2 regions of the Pseudomonas sp. Q12-87 genome follow, and region 1 is predicted to be linked to the other one. Evidence: predicted binding sites of a transcription regulator. Region 1 holds the regulator's gene; the other holds the start of a gene.
The links. The regulator sigma-54, encoded in region 1, starts transcription at its own class of promoters, with help from an activator protein. The targets are predictions, from matches to a motif close to ANTGGCATNNANNTTGCTNT.

Region 1 (16,027 bases):
AGGTTGTTGCCGTTGCGCTGCATGGCGTCGGCGAACTGATCACGGAACAGCTTGCCGATGTTGATGCCATTGATGATCACGTTGCGCACTTTCCACTCGTCGTTGATTTTCTCGAGCGTGTAGGAAACAGGGTAGACCGCGCCATTGTTGCCCTTGACCTGCATGTCGACGCTGGTACGGGTACCGCTTTCGTCCTTGGCCGGCGAAACGGTGATGCCCTGGTTGTTGTACTCGAGCAAGGCATTGCCATAGAACTGCATCAGGCTGCGCTTGAAGTTTTCCTGGAAACGCGTCATCTGCGCTGGGGTTGCCTTGCGTGAATACTTGACGGTCATGATGCTCTTGGAGATGCCGTCGGCATCCACCACGGGACCGACAATACCGTTCAGCGCGTCATAGAACGCGCTTGGGTCCTGCTTGTACTTCTCTTTATTGGAGGCAAGGTCCGCCAACAACCGGGTCGTCGTGTCCTGGATGATGTCGTGTGCCGAAGGCGCAGCCACGGCGCTAGCCATCAGCGGCAGCGCCGCAAGCAACACCAACAGGCTACGTCGCAAGATAGAGATCATTCAAAAGCTCCTCATTTGGCGTCTTTGCTAACGGTATTGAGCAGGAATTTACCGATCAGGTCCTCAAGCACCAGCGATGACTGCGTGTCGTGGATCACCCCACCGTCCTTGAGCACGGTGTCTTCCCCACCCACGCTGATGCCGATGTATTTCTCACCCAGCAGCCCAGCCGTGAGGATAGATGCAGTGGAATCGGTTGGCAGGTTATCCACGCGCTTTTCCAACTGCAGCGTCACCCGACCGGTAAAGTCCTCGCGATTCAGATCGATTGCCGTGACCTTGCCGATAGTGACACCAGCCATCGTCACCTTGGCTCTGACCGTCAAACCGGCGATATTGTCGAAGTTGGCGTAAAGTTTATAAGTATCGGTGCTCGCGGTCGGCGCCAGTCCACTGACCCGCAGGGCCAGCAGCAGCAAAGCCAGGATGCCAGCCAGCAGGAAAAGGCCGACACCGATTTCCAGGGTGCGGTTTTGCATCAGAAATCTCCAAACATCAAGGCGGTCAGAATAAAGTCAAGGCCCAGGACCGCCAGCGAGGCGTATACCACGGTCTTGGTGGTGGCACGGCTGATCCCCTCTGACGTGGGCTCACAGTCATAGCCTTGAAACACGGCGATCCAGGTCACCACGAAGGCGAATACGGCACTCTTGATCACGCCATTGAGCACATCGTCGAGAAAGTCGACGCTGTTCTGCATGTTGGACCAGTAGGAGCCTTCATAGACCCCCAGCCAGTCGACGGCCACCCACGAGCCTCCCCAGATCCCGACGACGCTGAAGATCATCGCCAGCACCGGTAGGGAAATGAAACCGGCCCACAGGCGTGGGGCAACGATGTATTTAAGCGGGTCGACACCGATCATTTCCAGGCTGGACAACTGTTCGGTGGATTTCATGTTACCGATTTCGGCCGTCAGCGCCGAACCGGCACGCCCGGCGAACAGCAGCGCGGTGACCACGGGCCCGAGCTCACGCAACAGTGTCAGCGCAACCATCTGCCCGACCGCCTGCTCCGAACCGTAGCTGGACAAGATGCTGAAGCCCTGCAGCGCCAGCACCATGCCGATGAAAATCCCCGAGACGACGATGATCACCAGGGACATCACGCCCACCGAATGCAACTGCTTGACCAGCAGGCCAAAACCGCCACCGGTCGAGCTGCGCCCGAGCAATGCGTGCATCAGGAACAACGAGGAGCGGCCCAGCACCGCCACTACGTCGATGCCGGAACGGCCGAACAGACGAATTCTTTCCAACAATGATTTTTTGCGCATCAGCGCTTCCCCAACAGATCGGTACGGTAATCCGTGGCCGGAAAATGGAACGCCACCGGCCCGTCCGGATCACCCTTCATGAATTGGCGAATGCGCGGGTTGTCCGAATCCTGCAACTGCTGGGGCGTCCCCTGCCCCAGCACCTGGCCATCGCCGACTACGTAGATGTAGTCCGCGATGCTGGCGGTCTCGGCCAAGTCGTGGGATACCACGATGCTGGTGATGCCCAGCGCATCGTTGAGCAGGCGGATCAGGCGCACGAGTACGCCCATGGCGATCGGGTCCTGCCCGACGAAGGGTTCGTCGTACATGAGGATCTTCGGGTCGAGGGCGATCGCCCGCGCCAGTGCGACCCGACGCTTCATGCCACCGGACAACTCGTCCGGCATCAGGTCGATGGCGCCACGCAGCCCGACGGCCTGCAACTTGAGCAGCACGATGTCGCGGATCATCTCTTCCGGCAGGTCGGTATGCACCCGCAGGGGAAATGCCACGTTCTCGAACACGTCGAGGTCTGTGAACAGCGCACCGCTCTGGAACAGCACGCCCATGTGCTTGCGCGCATCGAAAAGGTCGCTACGCGACAGCTCGGGAAGATTCTGGCCATTGACCCAGACTTCGCCGGCGCTGGGCCGCAGTTGTGCGCCCATCAGGCGCAGCAGCGTGGTCTTGCCGCACCCGGAAGGCCCCATGATGCCGGTGACCTTGCCGCGTGGAATGCGAATATCGATGTCATTGAAGATGCTGCGCGTCCCTCGCTTGAAGGACAATCCCTTCAGCTCGACCGCGTAGGCGTTGTCGGCACTCATCTAAACTCCTTGCGATGCAGCCTCACATTCGAATGCCCTGGCCAGTCGACAGACGTCGATGACGCCGGGTACCCGAACCAGCGGCGAACTATATCACTGCAACCACCATGCGCCCAAGGCCCAAGCCCGTGCCCATTCAGTCCGCTCGCCAGTAAAAGGCCCACTTTATATCGACCTGACGGACCATTCGAACAAAGCATGACGAACTTACGTGAGGGAATTGTTCATTGCCGCTATAATCGCCGCCTTTTCATTGGGCTATACGATTTCTGACATGAGCCAATCCAGCGACCTGATTCAATCGGCACAACGTACCATCCGCCTCGAGCTCGAAGCCGTACAAGGCTTGCTGCCCCATATCGACGCTGATTTCGTACGCGCATGCGAGATGATTCTGGCCAGCAAGGGCCGCGTGGTCGTGGTCGGCATGGGCAAGTCCGGACATATCGGCAACAAGATCGCCGCCACCCTGGCGAGTACGGGCACCACGGCGTTTTTCGTCCATCCGGCCGAAGCCAGCCACGGCGACATGGGCATGATCACCCGGGACGACGTTATCCTGGCCCTGTCCAACTCAGGCTCAACCAATGAAATCATCACGTTGCTGCCGCTGATCAAACGCCTGGGCATCCAGTTGATCAGCATCACCGGCAATCCGGATTCCGCGCTGGCCAAGGCCGCCGAAGTGAATCTCAACGTTCATGTCGAGCATGAAGCGTGCCCGTTGAACCTGGCGCCGACTTCCTCCACCACCGCCGCCCTGGTGATGGGCGATGCCCTGGCCGTGGCCCTGCTGGAAGCCCGGGGGTTCACTGCCGAAGACTTCGCCTTCTCCCATCCCGGTGGCGCCCTGGGCCGTCGCCTGCTGCTGAAAGTCGAGAACGTGATGCATGCCGGCCAGGAGTTGCCATGGGTGCAGCGCGGCACGCTGCTCAAGGACGCGCTCATGGAAATGACCCGCAAGGGCCTGGGCATGACCGTGGTACTCGAAGCCGATGGCAAGCTCGCCGGGATCTTCACCGACGGCGACTTGCGCCGCACCTTGGACCGCACCATCGATATCCACAGTGCGACCATCGACCAGGTCATGACACCCCACGGCAAGACGGCCCGGCCCGAGATGCTCGCCGCCGAGGCCCTGAAAATCATGGAAGACCACAAGATCAACGCCCTGGTGGTCGTCGACGACGAAGACCGTCCGGTGGGCGCCCTGAACATGCACGACTTGCTGCGTGCGGGAGTCATGTAAATGAATGAAGACCTGTTGCAACGCGGCAAAGCCATCAAGCTGGCGGTATTCGACGTGGACGGCGTGCTGACCGACGGTCGCCTGTATTTCCTCGAGGATGGCAGCGAGTTCAAGACCTTCAACACCCTCGACGGCCAAGGCATCAAGATGCTGATGGCCGCCGGCGTGCAAACCGCTATCATCAGCGGCCGCAAGACTCCGGTAGTGGAGCGACGCGCGAAGAACCTCGGCATCCCGCACCTTTATCAGGGACGCGAGGACAAACTCGTGGTGCTGGACGAGCTTCTGGGTCAACTCAACCTAAGCTATGAACAAGTGGCGTACCTGGGTGACGACCTGCCAGACCTGCCGGTGATCCGCCGTGTCGGCCTGGGCATGGCGGTTGCCAACGCGGCCGGCTTCGTACGCGAACACGCCCACGGCATCACCACGGCGCGAGGCGGCGAAGGGGCGGCCCGCGAATTCTGTGAACTGATCCTGCGTGCCCAGGGCCGCCTCGAAGCGGCCAACGCCGCGTACCTGTGAGCCAATCATGCTAAGCAAAAAGATCCGCACCATCCTGGTGTTTGGCTGTATCGCGGCGATTTTCGCCGCGGTGGGCTACTGGAATATCAGCCCGGAACGGTTTCTCGACCAACCCGCGGTCCAGATCGAGGAAAAAATCGACTGGTACGCCACCAATACCCATACGCTGCAATACCTGCCTGACGGCAAAGTGCAGTATGAAATGACGTCCGACAAGGTCGACCACGTCAAGGCCACCGATATTACGCTGGTGACCAAGCCGGACCTGAACATGTTCCGCGGCACCGAGTTTCCGTGGCACGTGCAGAGCGAGCACGCCGAAGTCAATTCCGGCGGCACCGAAGTGGAACTGATCGACTCGGTACGCGTTGCCCGGACCGATGAGAAAAATCGCACGACCATCATCACCAGCACTCGCATGACCGTGTTCCCGCAGCAACAATATGCGCAGACCGAGCAACCCGTTAGAATCGACGGCGCCGGTGGTGTATCGACCGGCACGGGAATGAAGGCGTATTTGAAGGAAAGCAGGATACACCTGCTATCGAACGTAAGAGGACAGTATGAAGCTCGCTAAAACCCTCCCTATTTTGCTCAGTCTGGGCGCAGCACTGGGAAGCGCGAGCGCCTGGGCTCTTCCCACCGACCGCGACCAACCTATCCGCATCCAGGCCGACGACGCCCAACTGGACGACAAGAACGGCGTAGCCACCTATAAAGGTGACGTGATCATCACCCAGGGCTCGATGAAGGTCACCGGCAACACCGTGACCATTACCCGTACCCAGACCGGCGACATCGATGTGGTGACCTCGGTGGGCAACCTCGCCTATTTCGAGCAGTTGCAGACCGCTGGCGATACCAAGCCTGTGCAGGGTTATGGCGTGACCATCCAGTACCACGCCTCCCAGGACCGCGTTGTGCTGATCGACCGCGCCAAGGTCGTCGACAAAGACAACAACGTCACCCAGGGCGAGAAAATCGTCTACGACACCAACAAGAAACTCGCCAGCGCCGGTCGCGCCACCGGCAGCAAGGTGACCGAGCAGCGTCCGCGGATCGACATGGTGATCCAGCCTAAAAAGAAAACCGAGCAGAAGGCCCAGTAATGGCAACTCTGAAAGCTCAGCACCTGGCCAAGAGCTACAAGAGCCGCCAGGTCGTGCGCGACGTCAGCCTGTCCATCGAAAGCGGCCAGATCGTCGGCCTGCTCGGCCCTAACGGCGCGGGCAAGACCACCTGTTTCTACATGATCGTCGGGCTGGTCCAGGCCGATCAGGGTCGCGTACTGATCGACGACCTGGACGTCAGCCACCAGCCGATGCACGGCCGTGCGAAGGCCGGTATCGGCTATCTGCCGCAAGAAGCGTCGATCTTCCGCAAACTGTCGGTGGCCGACAACATCATGGCCATCCTCGAGACCCGCAAGGAACTCGACAAGGCCGGTCGTCGCCAGGAGCTGGAAAGCCTGCTGCAGGAATTCCACATCAGCCACATTCGGGACAACCTGGGCATGAGCCTGTCCGGCGGCGAACGCCGTCGCGTGGAAATCGCCCGCGCCCTGGCCACCGCACCGAAATTCATACTGCTCGACGAGCCGTTTGCCGGCGTGGACCCGATCTCGGTAGGTGACATCAAGCAGATCATCCACCACCTCAAGGCCAAGGGGATCGGCGTGCTGATCACCGACCACAACGTGCGCGAGACCCTGGATATCTGCGAAACCGCCTATATCGTCAATGATGGCCAACTGATCGCCGAAGGCGATTCCGCGGCCATCCTGGCCAATGACCTGGTCAAGGAAGTGTACTTGGGCCATGAGTTCCGCCTGTAAGCGCAAAGTGTCTGGCAAATCACCCGGGCGTCGCTAATTTATTATGGCGACGCCCTAGGCAAACACTTCAGTTTCAGGCATATAATTTGCTTAAGTTTGGCGCTTCGGCGCCCTGTAGTGGATGGCGCATGTGCGCCGGCGAATAAGGTGTTAAGCCCCTGCCATGAAACCATCGCTAGTCTTGAGAATGGGCCAGCAGCTGACGATGACACCGCAGCTGCAACAGGCCATCCGCCTGCTCCAATTGTCGACCCTGGACCTGCAACAGGAAATCCAGGAGGCGCTGGAGTCCAATCCGATGCTCGAACGCCAGGAAGAAGGCGACGATTTCGACAACACCGATCCGCTGGCCGACAACATCGAGCAGAAGAGCAACACGGAAATCCCGGAACCGTCCTACCAGGAAGCCGCCCCGACGGTGGATAACCTCGAGGATGGCGAATGGAACGAACGCATCCCCAACGACCTTCCGGTGGACACAGCCTGGGAAGATGTCTACCAGACCAGCGCCAGCAGCCTGCCGAGCAGCGATGACGACGAGTGGGACTTCACCACCCGCACATCCGCCGGCGAAAGCCTGCAAAGCCACCTGCTGTGGCAATTGAACCTGGCGCCGATGTCCGACACCGATCGCCTGATCGCCGTCACCCTGATCGATTGCATCAACAACCAGGGCTACCTGGACGAGACCCTCGAAGAGATCCTCGAAGCCTTCGATCCTGAGCTGGACATCGAGCTGGACGAAATCGAGGCTGTCCTGCATCGCATCCAGCAGTTCGAACCGGCCGGCATCGGCGCTCGCAACCTGGGCGAATGCCTGCTGCTGCAATTGCGCCAGCTATCTGTCAAGACGCCTTGGCTGGCCGAAGCCAAGCGGCTGGTCACCGACTACATCGACCTGCTCGGCGGTCGCGACTACAGCCAACTGATGCGCCGCATGAAGCTCAAGGAAGATGAGCTGCGCCAGGTCATCGAGCTGGTCCAGAGCCTCAACCCGCGCCCCGGCTCGCAGATCGAATCCACCGAACCCGAATACGTGGTGCCCGACGTGATCGTGCGCAAGCACAACGACCGCTGGCTGGTGGAGCTGAACCAGGAATCGGTGCCCAAGCTGCGGGTCAACGCCCAGTACGCCGGTTTCGTTCGACGCGCCGACACCAGCGCCGACAACACCTTCATGCGCAACCAGTTGCAGGAAGCGCGCTGGTTCATCAAGAGCCTGCAAAGCCGTAACGAAACCCTGATGAAAGTGGCCACCCAGATCGTCGAGCACCAGCGCGGCTTCCTGGAGTATGGCGACGAAGCGATGAAACCGTTGGTCCTGCATGACATTGCCGAAGCAGTGGGCATGCACGAGTCGACGATTTCCCGGGTAACCACGCAGAAATTCATGCATACCCCACGGGGCATCTATGAATTGAAATACTTTTTCTCCAGCCACGTCAGCACCTCCGAAGGCGGCGAATGCTCGTCCACGGCCATCCGCGCGATCATCAAAAAACTGGTGGCCGCGGAAAATCAGAAAAAGCCGTTGAGTGACAGCAAGATCGCTGGTTTACTGGAGGCACAAGGCATTCAGGTGGCCCGCCGTACCGTCGCCAAATACCGCGAGTCCCTCGGGATCGCACCTTCGAGCGAACGCAAGCGGTTGATGTAACAGGCCACGCCACAGCGTTCCAGTGGCAGGCATTTCTGCCTGCCGCTTTATGCACTGGCAACGAAGGAGAAGCTGTATGCAAGTCAACATCAGTGGACACCAACTGGAAGTGACCGAACCCCTGCGCACCTACATCGGCGAAAAACTCGACCGTTTGGAGAGGCATTTCGACAAGATCACCAACGTGCAAGTCACGATGAACGTCGAGAAGCTGCTGCAGAAAATCGAAGCCACGTTGCATATTCCCGGCGGAGAGGTGGTTGCCAACGCGGAGCACACAGACATGTATGCCGCAATTGACCTGCTGACCGACAAGCTGGATCGCCAACTCAAAAAGCATAAGGAAAAGACCCAGAGCCTCCTTCAGGGCGCAACCGGTCGTTAACCCCCCCAATCCATGATCCGACTAGAATCCATCCTGACCCCCGGCCGTTCCATGGTGAACGCGCCGGGTGGCAGTAAAAAGAAAGCCCTCGAACAAATCGCCAACCTGATCCACCGCGAAGTGCCGGATCTGGAAATGCAGGACGTCTTCGAGGCCCTGGTTGCCCGTGAAAAACTCGGTTCCACCGGTTTTGGCAACGGCATCGCCATTCCTCACTGCCGCCTCAAGGGCTGTGCCGCGCCAATCAGCGCACTGTTGCACCTTGAAGCCGCCATAGATTTCGACGCCATCGACGGCGCACCGGTCGACCTGCTGTTCGTATTGCTGGTTCCGGAAGCGGCGACCGATGCGCATCTTGAGCTGCTGCGCCAGATCGCCAGCATGCTGGACCGCAAGGAAGTGCGCGAAAAACTGCGCAGCGCACCGAGCAACGAAGCCTTGTATCAGGTAGTCCTGGACGAGCAGAACGGTCATTAACAATGCGCATGATCATCGTCAGTGGCCGCTCCGGCTCCGGTAAAAGCACGGCCCTCAACGTGCTTGAGGACAGTGGCTACTATTGCATCGATAACCTGCCCGCCGGCCTGCTGCCGGAACTGGCCGAGCGCGCCCTGATCCATACCGAGCTGGCGCAGCCGCTGGTGGCTGTCTCCATCGATGCGCGCAACCTGCCAAGCCATTTGTCGCGGTTTCCCGAGCTGCTGGAAGAAGTGCGCAGCCGGCACATCCAATGCGATGTGCTTTATCTGGACGCCGATGAAGAAACACTGCTCAAGCGCTTCTCCGAAACCCGCCGGCGTCACCCACTGAGCAATGCCAATCGCTCCCTGGCCGAAGCCATCGACGACGAAAGCCAATTGCTCGGGCCCATCGCCGACCTTGCGGACCTGAAGGTCAACACCACGCACCTGAACCTGTATCAATTGCGCGACACGATCAAGTTGCGCCTGCTGAACCAGCCGGAGCCGGGCACGGCATTCTTGGTGGAGTCGTTCGGGTTCAAGCGCGGCATGCCGGTAGACGCCGACCTGGTGTTCGATGTGCGCTGCCTGCCCAATCCCTACTGGAAGCCGGAATTGCGCGAGCAGTCCGGGCTCGACCAGCCGGTGATCGACTACCTGGCCGCACAGCCGGATGTCGAGGAGATGTACCAGGATATTTCCAGCTACCTGCTCAAATGGCTGCCTCGCTTTGCCGCGAGCAACCGCGCCTATGTCACCATTGCCATCGGCTGTACCGGTGGCCATCACCGCTCTGTCTACCTGACCGAACGCCTGGGTCAGCTCCTGCAACAATCCCTGAAGAATGTCCAGGTTCGCCACCGCGACCTCAGCTAAAGGATTCACATCGCGATGCCTGCTCGGGAAATTGAAATCATCAACAAGCTGGGCCTGCATGCCCGGGCATCGGCCAAGTTCGTTGGCGTAGCGGGCAAGTTCCCGGAGACCAAGATAAGGGTTGGGCGCAGCCCTGAGAGCCTGATCGATGGCAAAAGCATCATGGCGATGATGATGCTCGCGGCCGGAAAAGGCACCAAGATCCATCTCGAAACCGAAGGCGAACAGGCCCAGGAGGCGCTGGATGCCCTGGTGGCGCTGATCAACAACTATTTCGACGAGGGCGAATAGCCCCCACCGCGGCGAGGGAGCTTGCTCCCGCTGGTCTGCGAAGCAGACCCCGTCTATCAGGGCCTTCATGTCTTTCGCTGTTGTTGAGATTCTTGCGGCTGCTGCGCAGCCGAGCGGGAGCAAGCTCCCTCGCCACAGGGGTTCCTCAAACATAAAAAAAGCGCGTCACCCGCTAGGATGACGCGCCTTTTAACCGCGATTCAACGTCAGCTACCCGCCACCGTCATTCGCTCGATCAGCACCGAACCGGTGCGGATGTTGCTGCGCAGCTCCAAGTCGTTGCCCACGGCCACGATCTGCTTGAACATGTCGCGCATGTTGCCAGCGATGGTCACTTCCTGGACCGGGAACTGGATTTCGCCGTTCTCGACCCAGAATCCCGCCGCACCACGGGAATAGTCACCAGTGACCATGTTCAGACCATGGCCCATCAGTTCGGTCACCAGCAGGCCTCGCCCCATCCGCCGCAGCAAAGCGGCCTGGTCTTCCTCGCCATGGGTCACGAACAGATTATGTACGCCGCCAGCGTTGGCGGTACTCGGCATGCCGAGCTTGCGGCCCGAATAAGTGCCCAGGATGTAGGACACCAGCTCGCCGTTTTCCACGAACGGCTTGGCATAGGTCGCCAGGCCGTCACCGTCGAACGCAGAGCTGCCCATGGCCTGCATCAGGTGCGGACGTTCGTCGATGGTCATCCATTCCGGAAACAGTTTCTGGCCCAGCGCACCTTCCAGAAACGACGATTTGCGGTACAGGTTGCCACCGGACACCGCCGACAGGAAGCTGCCGAACAGCCCACCGGCCAACTCGGCGGAAAACAGCACAGGCACTTCACAAGTCGGCACCGGCCGTGCGCCCAGGCGGCTGGCCGCCCGCTGCGCAGCTTTCACACCGATGCTCACCGGATCCGCCAGCAGCGTGCCCTGGCGACTCACGTCGTACCAATAATCGCGCTGCATCTGGCCGTTGGCCTCGGCGATCATCACGCAGCTGAGGCTGTGGCGGGTCGACGCATAACCGCCAATGAACCCATGGCTATTGCCATAGACGCGGCAGCCCTGGTGGGTATTGAGGGTGGTGCCGTCGGCGTTCTTGATCCGACTGTCAGCCTCGAACGCCGCCGCTTCGCAACGCAGTGCCTGCTCAATGGCCTGCTCGGGAGTGATGTCCCAGGCGTGGAACAGGTCGAAGTCGCGCAGTTCCTTGCACATCAGCGCGGCATCGGCCAGGCCTGAGGCCTCGTCTTCCGAGGTGTGCTTGGCAATTGCCAGTGCCGCAGCGACGGTTTCGCGGATCGCATCCGGGCCGCTGGCCGACGTGCTGGCCGAACCCTTGCGCTGACCCACGTACAAGGTGATACCGAAACCCTGGTCGCGATTGAATTCGACGGTTTCCACCTCACGCTGGCGCACCGACGTCGACAGGCCCTGCTCGAGGGACACTGCCACTTCACACGCGCTGGCGCCCTGGCGCTTGGCCTGCGCAAGGATCTGCTCGACTTGTTCCTGCAGTGCCGGCAATGCTTGCGGGCCGACGCTCTGAACTGCACTCATGGTGTTCTCCACTCAAATTCTATTTTCGGGCCGGGTTTGCATGCACGGTGCCTACGCAACTTTGCGTACAAACCCGAGGCCTTCGAGCGACCGGGCCGGACAAGCGGCCCCCGACTGGTTATCATGGCGGCGTTTCTTTGCGGACTGCCACCATGGTTGATTCTTACGACGACTCCCTCTACGAGGGTGAAAAAAGCAAATCCCAGGTCAAACGCGAGCTGCATGCTCTGGTTGACCTCGGCGAGCGCCTGACAACACTCAAGCCTGACTTGCTGGCCAAACTGCCCTTGACCGACGCCTTGCGCCGGGCCCTGGCCGATGCGCCCAAGCACACCGCGAATATCGCGCGTAAACGGCACCTGCAGTTCATCGGCAAGCTGATGCGCGATCAGGACACTGACGCCATTCTGGTTCTGCTCGATCAACTCGATGCCTCCACCCGGCAGTACAACGAACGTTTCCACAACCTGGAACGCTGGCGCGATCGCTTGATCGCAGGCGATGACGGCACCCTGGAAAAATTCGTCATCGACTACCCGGAGGCCGATCGCCAGCAATTGCGCTCCCTGATCCGTCAGGCCCAGCACGAAGTGGCGCAGAACAAGCCGCCGGCCTCGAGCCGTAAAATCTTCAAGTACATCCGTGAGCTGGACGAAACCCAACGCGGCCTGCGCTGATCGTTCACTGGCTCATCACTCCCTTGCCAGGGTAGCAATGACCGTGGCGAGGGAGCTTGCTCCCGCTCGGTTGCGCAGCGACCGCATTGGGGCTACTGCGTAGCCCAGCGGGAGCAAGCTCCCTCGCCACGGGGCCCCTGAATATTTTCACGCGCCCGTGCCACCCACGGTAATCGCGTCGATCTTCAAGGTCGGCTGGCCGACACCCACCGGCACCGATTGCCCGTCCTTGCCACACGTCCCTACGCCGCTGTCCAAACTCAAATCGTTGCCGACCATCGATACCTTGCTCATCGCCTCCGGTCCGTTGCCGATCAGGGTCGCGCCCTTGACCGGGGCGGTGATCTTGCCGTCTTCGATCAGGTAGGCCTCGCTGGTGGAGAACACGAATTTGCCGCTGGTGATGTCCACTTGGCCACCGCCGAGGTTGGCGCAATAGATGCCCCTTTTCACCGAAGCGATGATTTCCGCAGGGTCGCTCTGGCCACCCAGCATGTAGGTGTTGGTCATGCGCGGCATCGGCAGGTGCGCGTAGGATTCGCGGCGGCCATTGCCGGTACGGGCCACGCCCATCAGCCGGGCGTTGAGCTTGTCCTGCATGTAGCCCTTGAGCACGCCGTTCTCGATCAGCGTGGTGCATTCGGTTGGAGTGCCCTCGTCGTCGACGCTCAAGGAGCCGCGGCGCCCGGCCAGGGTGCCGTCATCGACGATGGTGCAGAGTTTCGAGGCGACCATTTCGCCCATGCGTCCGCTGTAGGCCGAACTGCCCTTGCGGTTGAAGTCTCCTTCCAGGCCATGGCCCACCGCTTCATGCAGGAGTACACCGGACCAGCCGGAGCCCAGCACCACCGGCAGCGTACCCGCCGGGGCCGGGATAGCTTCGAGGTTGACCAGCGCCTGGCGCAGCGCTTCGCGGGCGTAGCCCATGGCGCGGTCTTCAGTGAGGAAATAGCGGTAATCGGTGCGTCCACCGCCACCATGGCCGCCACGTTCGCGACGGCCATTCTGTTCGACGATCACGCTGACGTTGAATCGCACCAACGGTCGCACGTCCGCCGCCAGGCCGCCATCGGTGGACGCCACCAGGATGCGCTCCCAGACCCCGGCCATGCTCACCGAGACTTGCTGGATACGGGGGTCGAGGGCACGGGTGGCGACGTCGATGCGCTTGAGCAATTCGACCTTTTCCGCGCGGCTCATGACTTCCAGGGGGTTATCCGGCGCGTACAACTGCGCCACGTCCTGGCTGCTGAAGGCCTGGACCGTGCCGTTCTGCCCGGCCCGGGAGATCGAGCGGGCCGCACGGGCAGCAGCGCCCAAGGCTTCGAGGGTGATGGCGTTGCTATAGGCAAAACCGGTCTTTTCACCGGACTGGGCCCGTACGCCCACACCTTGGTCGAGGTTGAAACTGCCTTCCTTGACGATGCCGTCTTCCAGCGACCAGGACTCGGAAATCTGCCCCTGGAAATACAGGTCGGCAGCGTCGATGCCCGGACCGGCCAGGTCGCCCAGTACGCCTTGCAGGCTTTCCAGGGTGACGCCGCCGGGGGCAAGAAGGTGTTCACTGACTGAGGACAACAACCCGCTCATATGTTTTACGCCTTGAATTCGTCGTCTTGGACAGGCCGCTGTCGAGCGCCCTGCGAGAAAAAGCGCCGATGGCTGGCCACCGGCATGCGCGCCCGGATGGACGCTTGTTCGCTGCTGTCGCGCTCGGCCACCAGCACAGCCTCGCCTTGATCCTGTTGCGCCAGCACGCGGCCCCAGGGGTCGACAATCGCGGCATGGCCAAAGGTTTCCCGTGGCCCCGGATGCAACCCACCTTGGGCCGCCGCCAGCACATAACACTGGGTTTCGATGGCCCGGGCGCGAATCAGCACGTCCCAATGCGCCGCGCCGGTGACCGCCGTAAACGCCGAGGGCGCCGTGATCAACTCGGCCCCGGCCGCCCGCAGTTCGCTGTACAGCTCCGGGAAACGCAAGTCATAGCAGACCGTCAGGCCAACCTTTCCTACCGGGGTGTCGGCGACCACCACATTGCCGCCATAAGCATAGTCATCAGACTCGCGATAGCGCCCGCGATTGTCCGCCACGTCTACGTCGAACAGGTGCAGCTTGTCATAGCGCGCCACGACTTGGCCTCGATCGTCGATCAACAACGAACAGGCGTGGACCTTGGCTTCGGGTCGCTCCACCGGCGGCAGCGGCAGCGTGCCGGCCACAATCCATAAGTTGAGGTCGCGGGCGGCCTGTTTCAACCAGGGCAGGATCGGTCCCTGACCAAAGGCTTCGGCGCGACCGATGTCGGCGATGTCCCGCCGCCCCATGGCGGCAAAATTTTCAGGCAACACCGCCAACCGCGCGCCGCCAGCCGCCGCCTGTTCCAGCAGCACGCGGGCACGGGCCAGGTTGGCGAGCACGTCGCTCTGGCTGACCATTTGAATCACTGCGAGTGGCATGGTGCTTCCCTCACTTTTTGCTTCATCTGCCCCTGTGGGAGCGGGCTTGCTCGCGAAGGCAGTGTGTCTGTCACATAAGTGCTGAATGTGCTGACGCATTCGCGAGCAAGCCCGCTCCCACGGGGGGACTGGCGCCAGCCTTCAGAACGGCTTGTCGAAGGTGATCTTCGGCTCCTTCCATGGCCCCTTGACGTCATATTTTACGCTGGCAAAGCGCGCCACGCGGTCGCCGATCAGTTTATCGATCAGGAACAGTGCCCCACCCACCGCCGGTGCACCAACGATCAACGCGGCGATGGGCAGGTTGTTGGTCACCGGTAATGTCACCAGCAGCTTGGCGTCAACCCGGTCGGCCACCATGTCCAGCGTTCCGTTGAGTTCCAGGTTGCTCGACGGCCCTGTCAGGGTAATCGGTTCACGGGTCACGTACACCCCTTCGCTCGCCACCAGCAACCCCTTGACCCGATCGTAGCTCAGGCCCTTGCCGAACAAATCGGAGAAATCCAGGCGCAGGCGTCGGCCGATGGAGTTGAAGTTCAGCAGGCCGAACACCCGCAACGCCTGGGCGCTGCCTTCGACTTCGACGAACTGCCCCTTGCTCAGCGAGGCATCGAGGCTACCTGAGAATCGTTTGGTGGCGACCCAGGCCGGCGAACCGGGCCAGCGCCCATCGACATCCAGGCGGAATTCCTGGCTGGTCACGCTTGGCGCAAACCCCCAGCCCTTGAGCACATCGGCGAGGTTCTTGCCGCTGATGCGCCCCTTGTACCAACTGTTGGTGGACCCGGGCGTACCTTCCCAGCCGCCGCTGCCGTTCAACACCATGCCCTTGAGGCCCATGTCCAGATTGTTCAGCGTAATGCCCTTGGCCGTGGGTCGTACTTTCAACGACCACGCACCGATGAGATCGGGTCCCTGGAACAACTGGTCAATGGCGATATCCATGGCCGGGATCTTACCGGGATCGACCGATGCCAGCGGGTCCGGCGCATTCTCATCCGCCTGGACCGTAGGATCCGCAGCTGGCAGGCGAACATAGTCGAGCTTGATGCCGATCGGCGCAGCCTTGGCGTCTGGCAGGCTGACGCTGCCCTTGGCTTGCTGGCTGTCGAGCCGCATGCCCCAGGCGTCCGGCTTGCGATCAAGTTGCACCGACGCCTGGTCCAGGGTCGTGCCCATGGCGGTGAGCTTGCCAATGGTCAAATCGACACTGTTGAGCAACTGCTTGGCACTGCCGCCCGGGTCTTGGCCGGCATACTTGTTCACCAGGTCCTGCCAGGGACTGACGTCCAGTTCCGAGAGCGTACCGCGCAAGCGCAGGCCCTTGGCCCCAGGCAGGACCGCATCGCCGATGCCCAGCAACAATTCGCCACGCCCATCGGCAATGTTTTCACTCGGCGCGGCGT
Region 2 (16,027 bases), on a different contig from region 1:
CAAACTGTAGAACGGATGCTGGAACGTGGCAGGGCGGTTCTTTTCAAAGAAGAAGTGCCCGGCCCAGGCGAAGCCATAACCGGCCACAGGCAAGGCGATCAGCCACCACCCAGTACCTGCGACGAATGCCAGGGCAAGAATCACCACAAGCAGGGACGTGCCGACAAAGTGCAATCGTCGGCAAGTGCTGTTGCTGTGTTCGCTGAGGTAGTACGGGTAGAACTCAGCGAAGGTATTGAATCGTCTGGTGTTTTCCACGACTGCGGGCTCTGTGGTTATTTTTCTTTGATTAAAGTCTAGAGCGATCGTGGGCGACGGCCAGTGACAATGGGCGCCACTCTAGTGTCCTGTGTTACAAATACCCTTGCTTTTTGTAGTGGAGGACGCTGGTATCCTCCGCAAATCCAGCCGTACCCCGCGGCTCGTCATGCAAGTAAAACGTCATGCGCGAACGAACGACTTCTTCTAGCTGGGCGATGGGGATCGTCAAGGCGTTGGAAATGGATGGCCTGGATTGCCGGCTGCTGTTCAAGCAATTGGGGCTGGACTTTGACGCGCTGGACGATCCGGATGCACGTTTTCCCCAGGACTCGATGACCCGCCTGTGGCAACGGGCGGTGGAACTGTCGGGCAACCCGGCCATCGGCTTGAACATGGGCAAAGTGGTGCGCCCGGCCTCGTTCCATGTGGTTGGCTATGCCTTGATGTCCAGCCGAACGCTGGCGGAAGGCTTCCAGCGGCTGGTGCGTTATCAGCGAATAATCGCCGAAAGCGCCGACCTGAGTTTTCGTCGGCTGGAGGAGGGCTACGGGCTGATCCTGACGGTGCATGGCGACCATCTTCCGCCCACCCGTCAAAGTGCCGAAGCGTCCCTGGCGTGTGCGCTGGCCTTGTGCAACTGGCTGACCGGACGCCCCCTGCACCCGGTCAAGGTGCTGTTCCAGGGCGCCGAGCCGGTTGACCTGTCCCCTTATCGACAAGCGTTCCCTGCGCCCCTGGCGTTCGGTGCGCCTTATGACGCGCTGATCTTCGAACGGGCCGATATGGAAGCGCCGTTGCCCACGGCCAACGAGGCCATGGCGCAGCTTCATGATCGGTTTGCCGGTGAATACCTGGCGCGCTTTTCCGAGAGCCGCGTGACCCACAAGGCGCGGCAAGTGCTGTGTCGGCTGCTGCCCCAGGGCGAGCCCAAGCGAGATGTGGTGGCGCAGACGCTGCACCTGTCCCAACGCACTCTTCAACGGCGCTTGCAAGAGGAGGGCACCAGTTTCCAGAATTTGCTCGACGACACCCGTCGCGAGCTGGCCGAGCAATACCTGGCGCAGCCGACCATGACGCTGCTGGAGATTGCCTATCTGTTGGGGTTCGCCGACCCGAGCAACTTTTTCCGAGCCTTTCGTCGCTGGTTTGACGCCACGCCCGGCGAATACCGGGCGCGCATGGCAAGCGTGGCCAAACCGGTCAATGACGCCAGAACGCTGGAATACACAACACGAACACCGTAATGATCTCCAATCGTCCCAGCAGCATGCCCCCCGACAGGATCCACTTGGCCGCGTCCGGCAGTGGCGCAAAGTTGCCGGCCGGCCCGATGGTTTCCCCCAACCCCGGGCCGACGCCGGACACGGTACTGGCCGCGCCGGTCAGCGCCGTCATCCATTCCACGCCCAGCAGCGAGAGCAGCAGGGCAATCACGCAGATGGTGATGGCGAAGAAGAACGAGAACGTGAGGATCGAACGCACGATTTCCTCGTCGAGGCGGTGGCCGTTGTATTTCTGCTTGATCACCGCACGAGGATGAATCAGTTGATTGAGGTTGGCCCGAAGCAGGATGTAGGCGACCTGGAAGCGGAAGATCTTGATCCCGCCAGCAGTTGAGCCGGAGCAGCCGCCGACGAACCCCAGGTAAAAGAACAACATGAGTGAGAAATTGCCCCACAGGCTGTAGTCCCCCAGGGCGAAGCCGGTGGTGGTGACGATGGACGTCACATTCAGCGCCACGTGCCGCAGCGCGTCCAGCCAATGCAGGTCGGTGGTCGCCCAATACCAGGTGCCGAGCACCAGCCAGGTCACCAGCAGCACCCCGATGAGCCCTTGGACTTGCTGGTCCTTGATCAGCGCCCGGCGATTGCCGCGCAGCATCGAGACGTACAGGGCGAACGGCAGGCTGCCGAGGATCATGATGACGATGGCGACCCAATGCACGGCCGGCTGGGTCCATTTGGCCAGGGACAGGTCCGAGGTGGAAAAGCCGCCGGTGGAGATCGCCGACATCGAATGGTTGATGGCGTCGAACAGACTCATCCCGGCCCACCAGAGCGCCAGGGTGCCGACGATGGTAATGCCCACGTAGGACGCCACGATCAGGCGCGCCACCATGTGGGAACGGGGCATGACCTTTTCCGAGCGGTCCGAGGACTCGGTCTGGAACAGCCGCATGCCGCCGATGCGCAGCAATGGCAGGATCGCCACCGCCATGCCGATGAAGCCGATGCCGCCGAGCCAGTGCAGCAGCGAGCGCCACATCAGGATGCCGGGGGACATGGTGTCCAGGCCGCTCAGCACGGTAGCGCCGGTGGCGGTGATGCCCGACATGCTTTCGAAGAACGAATCCGTGTAGCTGATGTGCTGGGTCAGCAGGAAGGGCAGCGCGGCGAAGATACACACCACCAGCCAACTGCTGACGGTCAGCAGGTACATGTCGCGCGGGCGCAGATGTACGTGTTCCGGGCGTCCGGGAAGGATCAGCGCCAGGCCGGCGACAAACGTGATCATGCTCGACCAGAGGAACGATGGCAGATCGCGGGTGCGTTCGAAAATCACCAGGGTGGCCATCGGTACGACCATGAAGATCGCCAGGGTGATCAGGAAGATGCCGATGATGAAACCAATGATCCGCAGGGTCGGCAACGCCATGAAGTCTGCTCGGGCTGAAGGGAAGGGCGCCATTCTACCTGCGGCAAGGCTCATGTAAACCGACGCCCGGTAGCGCTGGCGTGGCGTGGAATCCTGGTTGCGGAATTTGAACTAACCAATGGACCGTACAGCCACTAGAATAGTCGGACATTTTTTCAGGAGGTGGCCGATGCAGGCTCTCGACGCTTTGCTCAACCGTGTTTCCGTCCCGCGCCTTGTGGACCCGGCACCTACGCCCGAACAGCGCGAAGTCATGTTCGCCGCCGCCATGCGGGCGCCGGATCATGGCCAATTGCGGCCGTGGCGCTTTCTGACCGTCGAAGGACAGGCTCGTCATCGCATGGGCGAGCTGCTGGCCGAAGCGGCGCGATTCAATGACCCGCTGGTGTCCGAAGCCGTTGTGGAAAAAGCCCTCAACGGCCCGCTGCGCGCACCGCTGGTGGTGGTCGTGATCGCGCGTTTGCAGGACCATTTCAAAATCCCGAAAGCCGAGCAGTTGCTGGCGGCGGGCTGTGCGGCCCACGGTATCTTGCTCGCCGCTTATGCCCAGGGCATCGGTGGTGTGTGGCGCACTGGTGAGCTGGCCTATTCACCGCATGTCGCCAGGGGGCTGGGTCTTGAGGATGGGGAAGAGGTGATCGGTTTCCTCTACCTGGGCACGCCGCAGAAAGAAGCGCGTACGGCGCCGCAGGAAGATGTCGGGCAGTTTGTGCGGGAGTGGACGGGCCAGTAATCGCCCAAGGAGCGGCGGGTGGCTTGGGGCTGGTTCGATCCACTGTGGCGAGGGAGCTTGCTCCCGCTGGGCGGCGAAGCCGCCCCCTGTGGAGCAATGGGACCTTCCAGGTAACCGCGCCAGGCCTGATTTACGACTGCTGCGCAGCCGAGCGGGAGCAAGCTCCCTCGCCACGCAACATCAACAGGCGACGGGTGATGTTACCTGCACGCATCCGCAATTGCCTCGGCCAGCAAATCCAGGCGCGTGGCATCGATGCCCGCCACGTTTGCCCGACCCGTGCCGACCATGTACACGCTGTGGCGCTCGCGCAGGTGCTTGACCTGTTCCGGTGTCAGGCCGGTGTAGGAAAACATCCCGCGTTGCACGCCGATGTGGGCGAAGCGTTCGCGCAAGCCATGGGGTTCGAGGGCCTCCAGCAGGCCGCTGCGCAATTGGGCGATACGCAGGCGCATGGCCTCCACTTCATCGGCCCAGCGACTTTTCAGTTCCGGGTTGCCCAGAATCGTCGCGACCACTGCTGCGCCATGGTCCGGCGGCGTCGACCATAGGTTACGGGCGATGTTCGCCAGTTGGCTGCGGATGTCCAGCAGTTTCCCGGCATCCCCGGCGCAGACGATCAGCGCACCGGTGCGGTCGCGATACAGGCCGAAGTTTTTCGAGCAGGAACTGGTGATCAGCACTTCCGGCAGCGCATCGGCAAACAACCGAACCGCCCACGCGTCTTGCTCCAGCCCGTCGCCAAAGCCCTGGTAGGCGAAGTCGATCAGCGGCAGCAGGGCGCGACTGCGCATCACATCCAGCACCTGGCGCCATTGGTCATGGGACAGGTCGAAGCCGGTGGGGTTGTGGCAACAGGCATGCAGCAGTACCACATCACCCTTGGGCACTTGGCTCAATGTCGCCAGCATCGCCTCGAAATCCAGACGATTGTCGGCGCCTACGTATGGGTAATGGCTGGCCTTGACGCCTGCGGCGGCGAAGATGGTTTCGTGGATCGGCCAGGTCGGGTTGCTCAGCCAGACGCCACGGCCCGGCAGGCATTGGGCGATGAAGTCGGCGCTCAGGCGCAGGGCGCCGGTGCCGCCCGGGGTCTGGGTAGCGCCGGCACGTTTTTCTTTGATCAAGGCGGAGTCGACGCCCAGCACCAGCTCACTGATCAGCTTTCCGAACGCAGCATCGCCGTGACCGCCGATGTAGGTCTTGGTGGTCTGGCGATCCACCAGCCACTGTTCGGCCCGCTTCACCGATTCAAGGATCGGCGTCAGGCCCTGGGCATCCTTGTAGACGCCCACGCCCAGGTCGAACTTGCTCGGGTTGCTGTCCGCCCCGTAGGCTTCCATCAGGCCGAGGATCGGATCGCCGGGCACCCGGCCGATGGCGTCAAAATGCATTACTTGCGGCCCTCGGCGGTCTTGGCTACGTCGTCGGTGCGGGCGGCCATGATGAAATCGTTGCGATGCAGGCCCTTGATGGAGTGGCTCCACCAGGTCACGGTGACCTTGCCCCATTCGGTGAGCAGGCCAGGGTGGTGGCCTTCGGCCTCGGAGATCTCGCCGACGGCGTTGGTGAATGCCAGGGCGTGCTTGAAATTCTTGAACAGGAAGACTTTTTCCAACTGCATCACGCCGTCGCGCACTTCGATGTTCCAGTCCGGGATCTGCTTGATCAATACCGGCAGTTCTTCGTCGCTGACTTGCGGGGCGTCGGCGCGGCAGGCTTCGCAATGGGCTTGGTTCAGAGTGTTCATGGTGTGTTCCCGGATCGAATATTTAAAAACGTCGATGCACCCACGCTAAAGCAAAGCAGCGCTGTGCAACAGACTCAATTGAGATCAAAAATCGCGGTTCAGGCGGCTTTCGGTGGAAATTTCGGCGCGTGCAAGCCCAGTTCCCGACCACGCTTGACCATGCCCATGATGTCTTCGTGGGCCAGGTCGAACAGGCGCTTGAGCTCGGGCAGCACGAAATACACAGGTTGCAGGATGTCGATGCGATACGGCGTGCGCATGGCTTCCAGCGGGTCGAACGCTTGATGCTCCGGCTCGTCGGACAGGCAATACACGGTTTCCTTGGGTGACGACAGGATGCCGCCTCCGTAGATGCGCCGACCCTGGGGTGTTTGCACCAGGCCGAACTCGATGGTCATCCAGTACAGGCGCGCCAGGTAGACGCGTTCTTCCTTGGAAGCTTGTAGGCCGAGTTTGCCGTAGGTGTGGGTGAATTCGGCGAACCAGGGGTTGGTGAGCAACGGACAGTGGCCGAAGATCTCGTGGAAAATGTCCGGCTCTTGCAGGTAGTCCAGTTCTTCACGGGTACGAATGAAGGTCGCCACTGGAAACTGCTTGTTGGCGAGCAGTTCGAAAAAGGTCTGGAAAGGGATCAGCGCCGGTACGCGGGCGACCTGCCAGCCGGTGGTCTCGCCGAGCACTTTGTTGATCTCGCCCAGTTGCGGGATACGGTCGTGGGGCAGGCCAAGCTTGTCGATGCCGTCCAGGTACTCTTGGCACGCGCGGCCTTCGATGACTTTCAACTGGCGGGTGATCAGCGTGTTCCACACCGCGTGTTCTTCGGCGGGGTAGTGGATAAAACCTTGCGCATCGGGCTCGCGGGCCACGTACTGCGTCTGCTTCATGCTGCTCTCCTGCTGATTTCCCTCTGGGGGAAGACGTGTTTGTTGTTATGTCCAGCGATGCATTAGAGATAACCCGAAGCAGGCGCTGGTGCAGCAGAGGGACGCGGGCCTGCGAAGTCGAGAACTTATGATTTTGTAAAGTTTTCGTTACGTCTTGAGGCGTATGTCGGCAGGGGCGGGATTTTCGAGTGGGAAATGGCCTACAACTGTCACATAATCTTGACGACTATTTGTGCGCCCAGACAAAAAATCCGACACAAAACACCGTGGCGAGGGAGCTTGCTCCCGCTGGACTGCGCAGCAGTCCTAAAAACGGGGCCGCTTCGCAGCCCAGCGGGAGCAAGCTCCCTCGCCACAGGATGTGTGTTGGGCTTGAATGGCGCCTTTCTATCTCATCTGCACCCGGGCCTTTTTCATGCGCATCAAAGTCCATTGCCAGAACCGCATCGGCATCCTGCGGGACATTCTCAATTTGCTGGTGGAGTACGGCATCAACGTCGCCCGGGGGGAGGTCGGCGGTGAGCATGGCAACGCGATCTACCTGCACTGTCCCAACCTGATCAACATTCAATTCCAGGCTCTGCGTCCGAAATTCGAGGGCATCGCCGGGGTGTTTGGCGTCAAGCGTGTCGGACTGATGCCCAGCGAGCGTCGGCACATGGAACTCAACGCCTTGCTCGGCGCCCTGGAGTTCCCGGTGTTGTCCATCGACATGGGCGGCTCCATCGTCGCGGCCAACCGGGCGGCGGCGCAGTTGCTCGGAGTGCGGGTGGACGAGGTGCCGGGCATCCCCCTGTCGCGGTACGCCGAGGATTTCGACCTGCCGGAACTGGTACGCGCCAACCAGTCGCGCATCAACGGTCTGCGGGTCAAGGTCCGGGGCGATGTGTTCCTGGCTGACATCGCCCCGCTGCAGTCGGAGCACGACGACAGCGAGGCCATGGCCGGTGCGGTGCTGACGCTGCACCGCGCCGACCGTGTGGGCGAGCGCATCTATAACGTACGCAAGCAGGAGTTGCGCGGCTTCGACAGTATTTTCCAGAGTTCCAAGGTCATGGCCGCAGTGGTCCGCGAGGCCCGGCGCATGGCCCCGCTGGACGCACCGCTATTGATAGAGGGTGAAACCGGCACTGGCAAGGAGCTGCTGGCCCGGGCCTGTCACCTGGCGAGCCCGCGCGGGCAATCGCCCTTGATGGCGCTCAACTGCGCCGGGCTGCCGGAGTCCATGGCCGAAACCGAGTTGTTCGGCTACGGTCCCGGTGCCTTCGAAGGGGCTCGGGCCGAAGGTAAGCTTGGCCTGTTGGAACTGACCGCTGGGGGAACGCTGTTTCTCGATGGGGTAGGAGAGATGAGCCCGCGCTTGCAAGTGAAATTGCTGCGCTTCTTGCAGGACGGTTGCTTCCGTCGTGTCGGCAGCGACGAAGAGGTGTATCTGGATGTCAGGGTGATCTGCGCCACCCAGGTGGATTTGTCCGAACTCTGCGCCCGGGGTGAATTCCGTCAGGATTTGTACCACCGCTTGAATGTCCTTTCCCTGCACATTCCGCCCCTGCGCGAATGCCTCGATGGTCTGACGCCGCTGGTGGAGCATTTCCTCGACCAGGCCAGTCGCCAGATCGGCTGCGCGCTGCCCAAGCTGGCCCCGGCGGCGATGGACCGTCTCAGTCATTACCACTGGCCGGGCAATGTCCGGCAATTAGAAAACGTGCTGTTCCAGGCCGTTTCCCTGTGCGATGGCGGGACGGTGAAGGCCGAGCATATCCGCCTGCCGGACTATGGCGTGCGCCAACCCCTTGGCGATTTTTCCCTGGAGGGCGGGCTGGACGAGATCGTCGGGCGTTTCGAGAAAGCGGTGCTGGAGCGTCTTTATTCCGAACACCCCAGCAGCCGGCAGTTGGGCAAGCGGTTGGGGGTTTCACATACCACCATTGCCAATAAGTTGCGGGAATATGAGGTGGGTAAAACGGAGTCATAGCTATTTACCTGTTGTGTTTTGCTGGCCTCATCGCGAGCAATCTCGCTCCCACGGGATTTTGAGCACTTGAGGCCCATGTAGGAGTGAGCTTGCTCGTGATGGCCCTTGCCCAAGGTCAAGCGTTGCCGTAAGCGGCACAACACCGCCGGTTTTTCGTCTTCGATACATTCCTCCAGAACCCTTCGAGACTCCCAAAGCCTTTGTTTACCGGGCCCTGGGGCGCCAGAAAAAAGTTGGTCTGCAAATTGCTTGAGGCTGTGCAATACAGCAGTGGGCGGCAAACGTCCGGCATGCAGAGGAACGACAGTGGACAAGTACCTTTATGTGGCAATGACCGGCGCCAGCCAGAACGCACTGGCGCAAAGGGCTCATGCCAACAACCTGGCGAACATCTCCACCAATGGTTTTCACAAAGACCTGGAGCAGGCACGGTCGATGCCGGTGTTCGGCGACAGCTTTCCGGCGCGGGCGTTTGCCCTGTCCGAGCGTCCTGCTACTGACTTCACCCCGGGTGCGCTGGTGGAAACCGGTCGTGACCTCGACGTGGCGGTCAGCGGGCCAGGCTGGATGGCGGTGCAGAATCCCGACGGCGGTGAAAGCTACGTGCGCACCGGCAGCCTCAATGTTGACGCCCTGGGCGTGCTGCGGGCCGGCAACGGCATGCCGGTGATGGGCAACGGTGGCCCGATTGCCGTGCCGCCGGAGCAGAAAATCGAAATCGGCCAGGACGGCACCATCAGTATCCGCGCCATGGGCGAAGGCCCGCGTGTGATGGCTGAAGTGGACCGTATCAAGCTGGTCAACCCGGACCTCAAGAACATGAACAAAGGCCTGGATGGCTCGATCCGTACCAAGGACGGCCAGCCGGCGCCTGTCGATGCCAACGTGCAGTTGGTATCGGGCTTCCAGGAAGCGAGCAACGTCAACGCCGTGGATGAAATGACTTCGGTGCTGGCCCTGGCCAAGCAGTTCGAGCTCCACGTCAAGATGATGAACACCGCCAAAGAAGGCGATGAGGCCATGGCTCGGGTCTTGCAAATCTAATCATTAATTACAGCGTCGCGCCGAAAAACAGGCGTACGAGGAGAATCGAATGCTTCCGGCTCTATGGGTTGCCAAAACAGGTCTGTCCGCCCAGGACACCAACCTGACGACCATTTCCAACAACCTGGCGAACGTGTCGACCACGGGTTTCAAACGTGATCGTGCCGAGTTCCAGGACCTGCTGTACCAGGTAAAACGCCAGCCTGGCGCCCAGTCGACCCAGGACAGCGAATTGCCGTCGGGCCTGCAAGTGGGTACCGGTGTGCGCATTGTCGGCACCCAGAAAAACTTCAACGCCGGCAGCCTGCAAACCACCGAGCAACCGTTGGACATGGCCATCGACGGTCGCGGTTTCTTCCAGATCCTGCAGCCGGACGGCACCACGTCCTACACCCGTGACGGTACGTTCCACCTCGACTCCAACGGCCAGATCGTCAACGCCAGCGGTTTCGCCCTGGAGCCTGCGGTCATCATCCCGAACGATGCCCAAACCTTTACCGTGGGCCGTGACGGCACCGTGTCCATCACCATTGCGGGCAACCCGGCCGCCCAGGTGATCGGCAACCTGCAGACCGCCGACTTCATCAACCCGGCCGGCCTGCAAGCGGTGGGCAACAACCTGTTCCTGGAAACCGCCGCCAGCGGTGCGCCACAAATCGGCACCCCGGGCCTGAACGGTTTCGGCACCACGCTGCAGAACACCCTGGAAACGTCCAACGTGAGCACCGTTGAGGAGATGGTCAACATGATCACCACCCAGCGCGCCTATGAGATGAACTCCAAGGTGATCTCCACCGCCGACCAGATGCTCTCGTTCGTTACGCAGAATCTGTAATCACGTCTATGGGGCGGCCTGAGGTCGCCTGCAACACCAAGAGGTAGGGTCATGAAACGCTTCGTATCTGTTCTGGCACTGAGTGGGATCACCGCACTCGCGGGCTGTGTCGCGCCGACACCCAGGCCCAATGACCCGTATTACGCTCCGGTGTTGCCGCGCACGCCGTTGCCGGCCGCTGCGAACAATGGCTCGATCTACCAGGCCGGTTTCGAACAGAACCTGTACAGCGACCGCAAGGCTTTCCGGGTCGGTGACATCATCACCATCACCCTGAATGAGCGCACCCAGGCCAGCAAGAACGCCAACTCGCAATTGGACAAGACCAGCAAGACCAGCGTTGGCTTGACCTCGTTGTTCGGCTCCAGCCTGACCACCAACAACCCGATCGGTGGCAATGACCTGAGTCTCAACGCAGGCTACGGCTCCGACCGCGCCACCAAGGGCGACAGCAAGTCCGGCCAGAGCAACAGCTTGACCGGTTCGATCACCGTCACCGTTGCCGATGTATTGCCCAACGGCATCATTGTCGTGCGCGGCGAGAAGTGGCTGACCCTCAACACCGGTGACGAGCTGGTGCGCATCGCCGGCATGGTTCGCGCCGATGACATCGCCACCGACAACACGGTTTCCTCGACCCGTGTGGCTGATGCGCGCATCACTTATTCGGGCACCGGTGCGTTTGCCGATGCGAGCCAGCCAGGCTGGTTCGACCGTTTCTTCCTCAGCCCGAAGTTCCCTTTCTAGGTGGCCCAGTTGAATCTTAAGCAGCTGTTGATGGGTGCCTTGGTGATGTCGGTGGCCTTTACCGCTCAAGCCGAGCGCCTGAAGGACATCGCCAGCATTTCCGGCGTGCGTTCAAACCAGTTGATCGGCTACGGCCTGGTCGTGGGCCTCAATGGCACCGGCGACCAGACCACCCAGACCCCGTTCACCCTACAGACCTTCAACAACATGCTGTCGCAGTTCGGCATCAAGGTGCCGGCGGGTTCCGGCAACGTGCAGTTGAAGAACGTCGCGGCGGTGTCGATCAGTGCCGATCTGCCGGCGTTCGCCAAGCCTGGCCAGCAGGTGGATATCACCGTTTCGTCCATTGGTAACTCCAAGAGCCTGCGGGGCGGCACCTTGCTGTTGACGCCGCTCAAGGGGATCGACGGCAACGTCTACGCCATTGCCCAGGGCAACCTGGTGGTGGGCGGTTTCGATGCCGAGGGGCGTGATGGTTCCAAGATCACCGTCAACGTTCCGTCGGCCGGTCGCATCCCTGGCGGCGCATCGGTGGAGCGTGCGGTGCCGAGCGGTTTCAACCAGGGCAACAGCCTGACCCTGAACCTCAACCGTTCCGACTTCACCACCGCCAAGCGCATCGTCGACAAGATCAACGACATGCTCGGCCCAGGCGTGGCCCAGGCCATCGATGGCGGCTCGATCCGCGTCACCGCACCTTTGGACCCGAGCCAGCGGGTCGACTATCTGTCGATCCTGGAGAATCTCGAGGTCGACCCGGGCCAGGCAGTGGCGAAAGTCATCATCAACTCGCGTACCGGCACCATCGTGATCGGCCAGAACGTCAAGGTTTCCCCGGCCGCCGTGACCCACGGCAGCCTGACGGTGACCATCACCGAAGACCCGATCGTCAGCCAGCCTGGACCATTGTCCAACGGCCAGACCGCAGTCGTGCCGCGTTCGCGGGTCAATGCCCAGCAAGAAGCCAAGCCAATGTTCAAGTTCGGCCCGGGCACTACCCTGGATGAGATCGTCCGGGCGGTGAACCAGGTCGGCGCGGCACCGGGCGACCTGATGGCGATTCTCGAAGCCTTGAAGCAGGCCGGCGCGTTGCAAGCCGACCTGATCGTGATTTGAGGACCCGGCCATGGATATGCGCAAGGGTGCTTTGACCAGCGGCGATTCGGGTTCCTATTCGGACCTGAACCGCTTGAACCAGCTCAAGGTTGGCGACAAGAACAGCGACGGCAACCTGCGCAAGGTGGCGCAGGAATTCGAGTCGCTGTTCCTCGGCGAAATGCTCAAGTCCATGCGTTCGGCCACCGAGGCCCTGGGCAAGGACAACCCGATGAATACGCCAGAAGCCAAGCAGTATCAGGAAATGTACGACCAGCAGTTGGCCGTTTCCATGTCCCGCGAAGGCGGTGGTATCGGCCTGGCCGACGTGCTGCTGCGCCAGATGTCCAAGAACAAACCGCTGGCGCCCGGCGAAGCCGCGACGTTGTCGGCCGCCAAGCAGCAAGAGGCGTTGGACAAGGTCGCCAAGGCCGTACCAACACCGGTGGCTGCCGGAACCGTGGCTACCGATGGCCCGTTGTCGCGTACCAACGGCCAGCGGCCGCTGTGGGCTTCGCGGGCCGTGAGTGCGCCGCAAGGGGCCGAGGGTGTTCACCGCAACGACATGGAACTGCTTAACCAGCGTCGCCTGGCCCTGCCGCCCAAACTTGCCGATCGCCTGCTGGCTGGTCTGGTGCCTTCGGCCTCGGTCAATGATGTACCTGCGCAAAATCTGCTGCCTGATCGCGCCGTCGCCGCTGTCAAGCCGGCCACCGGCGAACTCGCCAATGGCGACTGGCTGGCCGCGCTCAAGGCTGCCGAGCCGAAAGGGGATATGCAGGTTTATGGACGCGCCGTGGCGCAGCCGCCGCTGGCACCGGCCCGCAAGGCCTTCCGTGATGCCGACGAATTCGTCAATGCCATGCTGCCGATGGCCAAGGAAGCCGCCGACCGCATCGGTGTCGACCCACGTTACCTGGTGGCCCAGGCGGCCCTGGAAACCGGTTGGGGTAAATCGGTCATGCGCCAACCCGATGGCAGCAGCAGCCACAACCTCTTCGGCATCAAGGCCAGCCAGGGTTGGAAGGGCGATTCGGCACGGGCAATTACCAGCGAATTCCGCAACGGCGAGATGGTCAAGGAGACGGCCGAGTTCCGTTCCTACGCCTCGTATCGCGACAGCTTCCATGACTTGGTCAATCTGCTGCAAAGCAACAGTCGCTATCAAGATGTGCTGAAGTCGGCCGATAAACCGGAACAGTTTGTACGCGAGTTGCAGAAGGCCGGTTACGCCACCGACCCCAACTACGCCAAAAAGATTTCGAATATAGCCCGGCAGATGACGAGTTACCAAAACTACGCCGCTGCAGGCGCCACCACGACTTTATAAGGTCTGAACCATGAGTTTGCTCAATATCGGGATGTCGGGTCTGTCTGCAAGCCACAGCTCGTTGCTGACCACCGGTAATAACATTGCCAACGTCGATACCGCCGGTTATTCGCGTCAGCAGACCGTGCAGACCACCAAGGCGTCCAATCAGTACGGCAACGTGTTCATCGGTTCCGGTACGACCTTGGCAGACGTGCGCCGGGTATACAGCAGCTACCTCGATGCGCAACTGCGTACTTCGACATCGCTGGACAATGACGCGCAGATCTACTTGGGGCAGGCCTCCCAGGTGGACAAATTGCTGTCTGACAGCGGCACCGGCGTAACCAAGACACTGCAGTCATTCTTCGCCTCTTTGCAGACATTGGCGGGTAACTCCAACGACAGCGCTGCGCGTCAGGCGCTGTTGACCAATGCCCAGGGTTTGAGCGGTCGCTTCAATGCCATCTCCCAGCAGTTGACCCAGCAGGGTAACTACATCAACGACCAGTTGGATTCGATGACCCAACAGGTCAACAAGCTGGCGAGCACGGTTGCCGCGTACAACCAGAAAATCAGCGACGCTACGGGCCTGGGGACGGGCAGTATGCCCAACGACTTGCTGGACCAGCGCAACGAAGCCGTTCGCCAACTTTCCGCGCTGGTTGGGACTCAGGTCACCGAAACCGACGGCAGGATGGACATCTACCTGGGCAGCGGTCAGCCGCTGGTCGTCGGCAACACCGTCAATACTTTGCAGGTGGCGGCCGACAAGAATGATCCTTCCCGTTCCTCGATCATCATGACCCGTGGCAGCTCGACGATCGACATTACCTCCGTGACCAGTGGCGGGCAGATTGGTGGCCTGCTGCGTTACCGCAACGAAGTATTGACCCCGGCGGTCAACAGCCTCGGTCGCATCGCCATGGTGGTGACCGACCAGGTCAACAGGCAACTGGGCCAGGGGCTGGACCAGAACGGTAATTTTGGTGCGGCGTTGTTCAACGACATCAACAGTGCCACGGCCATCAGCCAGCGCAGCATTGCCAATGGCAACAACAATCCCGCGTCCGGCAACCTGAACGTGACCATCAACGACACCAGCAAGCTGGCCGCCAGCGATTACCAGGTCACCTTCAACAGTGCGACGGGTTACAGCGTACTTCGCCTGTCAGACAACACCAACATGGGCGCTTTTACCCTGGGGGCAACGCCTGCTCCAGTGATTGACGGCTTCAGCCTGAGCCTCAATGCCGGACCGGTGAATGCCGGCGACACTTTCAAGATCACCCCGACCCGCAGTTCCGCTGCGGACATGAACGTTGTCATGACCGATGCCAAGACCTTGGCAACCGCAGCTCCTCTGACATCTACCAAAGCGTCGGGCAATGACGGCACTGGCGCTATCGGCCAGCCGGCCTTGACCACGGTCCTGGACATCTACGACCCGGTCCAGCGCCTTGAAGTACAAACGGCCGTCAAGAATTCGATGCCGGTTCGCGTACTGATGACCAGTGCCACCGCCTATCAGGCATTCGATGCCAAGGGCAACAGCATCGGCACCGGCACTATCGTGCCGGGCCAGAACAACGATTTGAACATTTCAGTGCCTTATATCGATGGGGGCGGTGCTGCGAAAACGTTCAATGTGGCGATGACCCTCAGCGGCAGCCCTGCGGCGGATGACAGCTTCAACATTTCCCTGACCCCGGCCAGCAGCACTGACAACCGCAACGCGCAGGGACTGCTGGGCCTGCAAACCAAGGCCACGGTGGGCGCCAATGCCACCAGCCCCGGCGTGAGTTTCTCCGATGCCTACGGCGGACTGGTTTCGTCGGTGGGCTCGCAGGCCAAGCAAGGCCAGCTCGATGCCACGGCTACCGGCACCATCCTGACCCAGGCGCGCAGTTCCCGTGACTCGATGTCGGGCGTCGATCTCGATGAGGAGACCGGCAATCTGGTCAAGTACCAGCAGTACTACTCGGCTTCTTCGCAGATCATCAAGGCTGCGCAGGAAACTTTCAGCACATTGATCAACGCCCTATAAGGAGCCGTAAACATGCGTATTTCTACAGCACAATACTATGCACAGACGGCGGCCAACTATCAGCGCAACTTCAACAACGTGGTCAAGACCGCCGAGCAGGCCAGTAGCGGCGTAAAGCTGGAAACGGCAGCCGATGATCCGGTCGGTGCGGCCCGCCTGCTGCAACTCGATCAGCAAAAGGCCATGCTCGGCCAGTACACCACCAACATCAGTACGCTGAATACCGCCCAAGCCCAGGAAGAGGCCGTCCTGGACAGCATCAACAATGTGCTGCAAAAGGTCAGTGAGTTGACCGTGCGTGCCGGTGGCGGCTCGTTGAACGATGACGACCGCAAGTCCATTGCCGCCGAACTCGGTGCGTCGGAAGACCAGCTACTGAGCCTGATGAACAGCAAGGATGCCAACGGTAAATTCATTTTTTCCGGCGCCAGCAACAACACTGAGCCTTTTGTGCGCAACAGCGACGGCACCTACAGCTATCAGGGCGACCAGACTCAGTTGCAACTGAAGATCGGTGACTCGATGTCGCTGGGGCTCAACGATACCGGCTGGGACGTGTTCCAGCAGGCAGTCAACGCCAGCCGCAGTACTTCGACGATGACTGCGCCAGCGGTCGATGACGGTCGCGTGGCCCTGTCCAAAGGCTTGGTCACGTCGGGTCCGAGCTTCGATGCGAACTTCCGCAGCGGCCA

Region 2: a site for sigma-54 is predicted at 8,491-8,510, ahead of AD663_RS19375 (flagellar basal body rod protein FlgF). Genes of this name have one in related genera too.

What each region holds. Positions count from the first base shown of each region.
Region 1 covers NZ_LHVI01000007.1:27,668-43,694, reverse strand. Annotated here, with positions in the region: gene AD663_RS03825 (phospholipid-binding protein MlaC) at 1-569, opposite strand, end outside; gene mlaD (outer membrane lipid asymmetry maintenance protein MlaD) at 581-1,048, opposite strand; gene mlaE (lipid asymmetry maintenance ABC transporter permease subunit MlaE) at 1,048-1,845, opposite strand; gene AD663_RS03810 (ATP-binding cassette domain-containing protein) at 1,845-2,654, opposite strand; gene AD663_RS03805 (KpsF/GutQ family sugar-phosphate isomerase) at 2,929-3,903, shown strand; gene AD663_RS03800 (HAD family hydrolase) at 3,904-4,428, shown strand; gene lptC (LPS export ABC transporter periplasmic protein LptC) at 4,436-5,005, shown strand; gene lptA (lipopolysaccharide transport periplasmic protein LptA) at 4,992-5,537, shown strand; gene lptB (LPS export ABC transporter ATP-binding protein) at 5,537-6,262, shown strand; gene AD663_RS03780 (RNA polymerase factor sigma-54) at 6,426-7,919, shown strand; gene hpf (ribosome hibernation-promoting factor, HPF/YfiA family) at 7,996-8,304, shown strand; gene ptsN (PTS IIA-like nitrogen regulatory protein PtsN) at 8,317-8,781, shown strand; gene rapZ (RNase adapter RapZ) at 8,784-9,641, shown strand; gene AD663_RS03760 (HPr family phosphocarrier protein) at 9,657-9,932, shown strand; gene pmbA (metalloprotease PmbA) at 10,139-11,485, opposite strand; gene yjgA (ribosome biogenesis factor YjgA) at 11,638-12,162, shown strand; gene tldD (metalloprotease TldD) at 12,310-13,752, opposite strand; gene AD663_RS03740 (carbon-nitrogen hydrolase family protein) at 13,758-14,621, opposite strand; gene AD663_RS03735 (YhdP family protein) at 14,763-16,027, opposite strand, start outside.
Region 2 covers NZ_LHVI01000025.1:1,302-17,328, reverse strand. Annotated here, with positions in the region: gene AD663_RS19415 (DUF962 domain-containing protein) at 1-258, opposite strand, end outside; gene AD663_RS19410 (AraC family transcriptional regulator) at 444-1,505, shown strand; gene AD663_RS19405 (TrkH family potassium uptake protein) at 1,462-2,916, opposite strand; gene AD663_RS19400 (NAD(P)H nitroreductase) at 3,086-3,649, shown strand; gene AD663_RS19395 (amino acid aminotransferase) at 3,850-5,043, opposite strand; gene AD663_RS19390 (4a-hydroxytetrahydrobiopterin dehydratase) at 5,043-5,399, opposite strand; gene phhA (phenylalanine 4-monooxygenase) at 5,498-6,283, opposite strand; gene AD663_RS19380 (sigma-54-dependent phenylalanine hydroxylase transcriptional regulator PhhR) at 6,699-8,258, shown strand; gene AD663_RS19375 (flagellar basal body rod protein FlgF) at 8,565-9,302, shown strand; gene flgG (flagellar basal-body rod protein FlgG) at 9,352-10,137, shown strand; gene flgH (flagellar basal body L-ring protein FlgH) at 10,189-10,884, shown strand; gene AD663_RS19360 (flagellar basal body P-ring protein FlgI) at 10,915-12,000, shown strand; gene flgJ (flagellar assembly peptidoglycan hydrolase FlgJ) at 12,011-13,309, shown strand; gene flgK (flagellar hook-associated protein FlgK) at 13,320-15,335, shown strand; gene AD663_RS19345 (flagellar hook-associated protein 3) at 15,348-16,027, shown strand, end outside.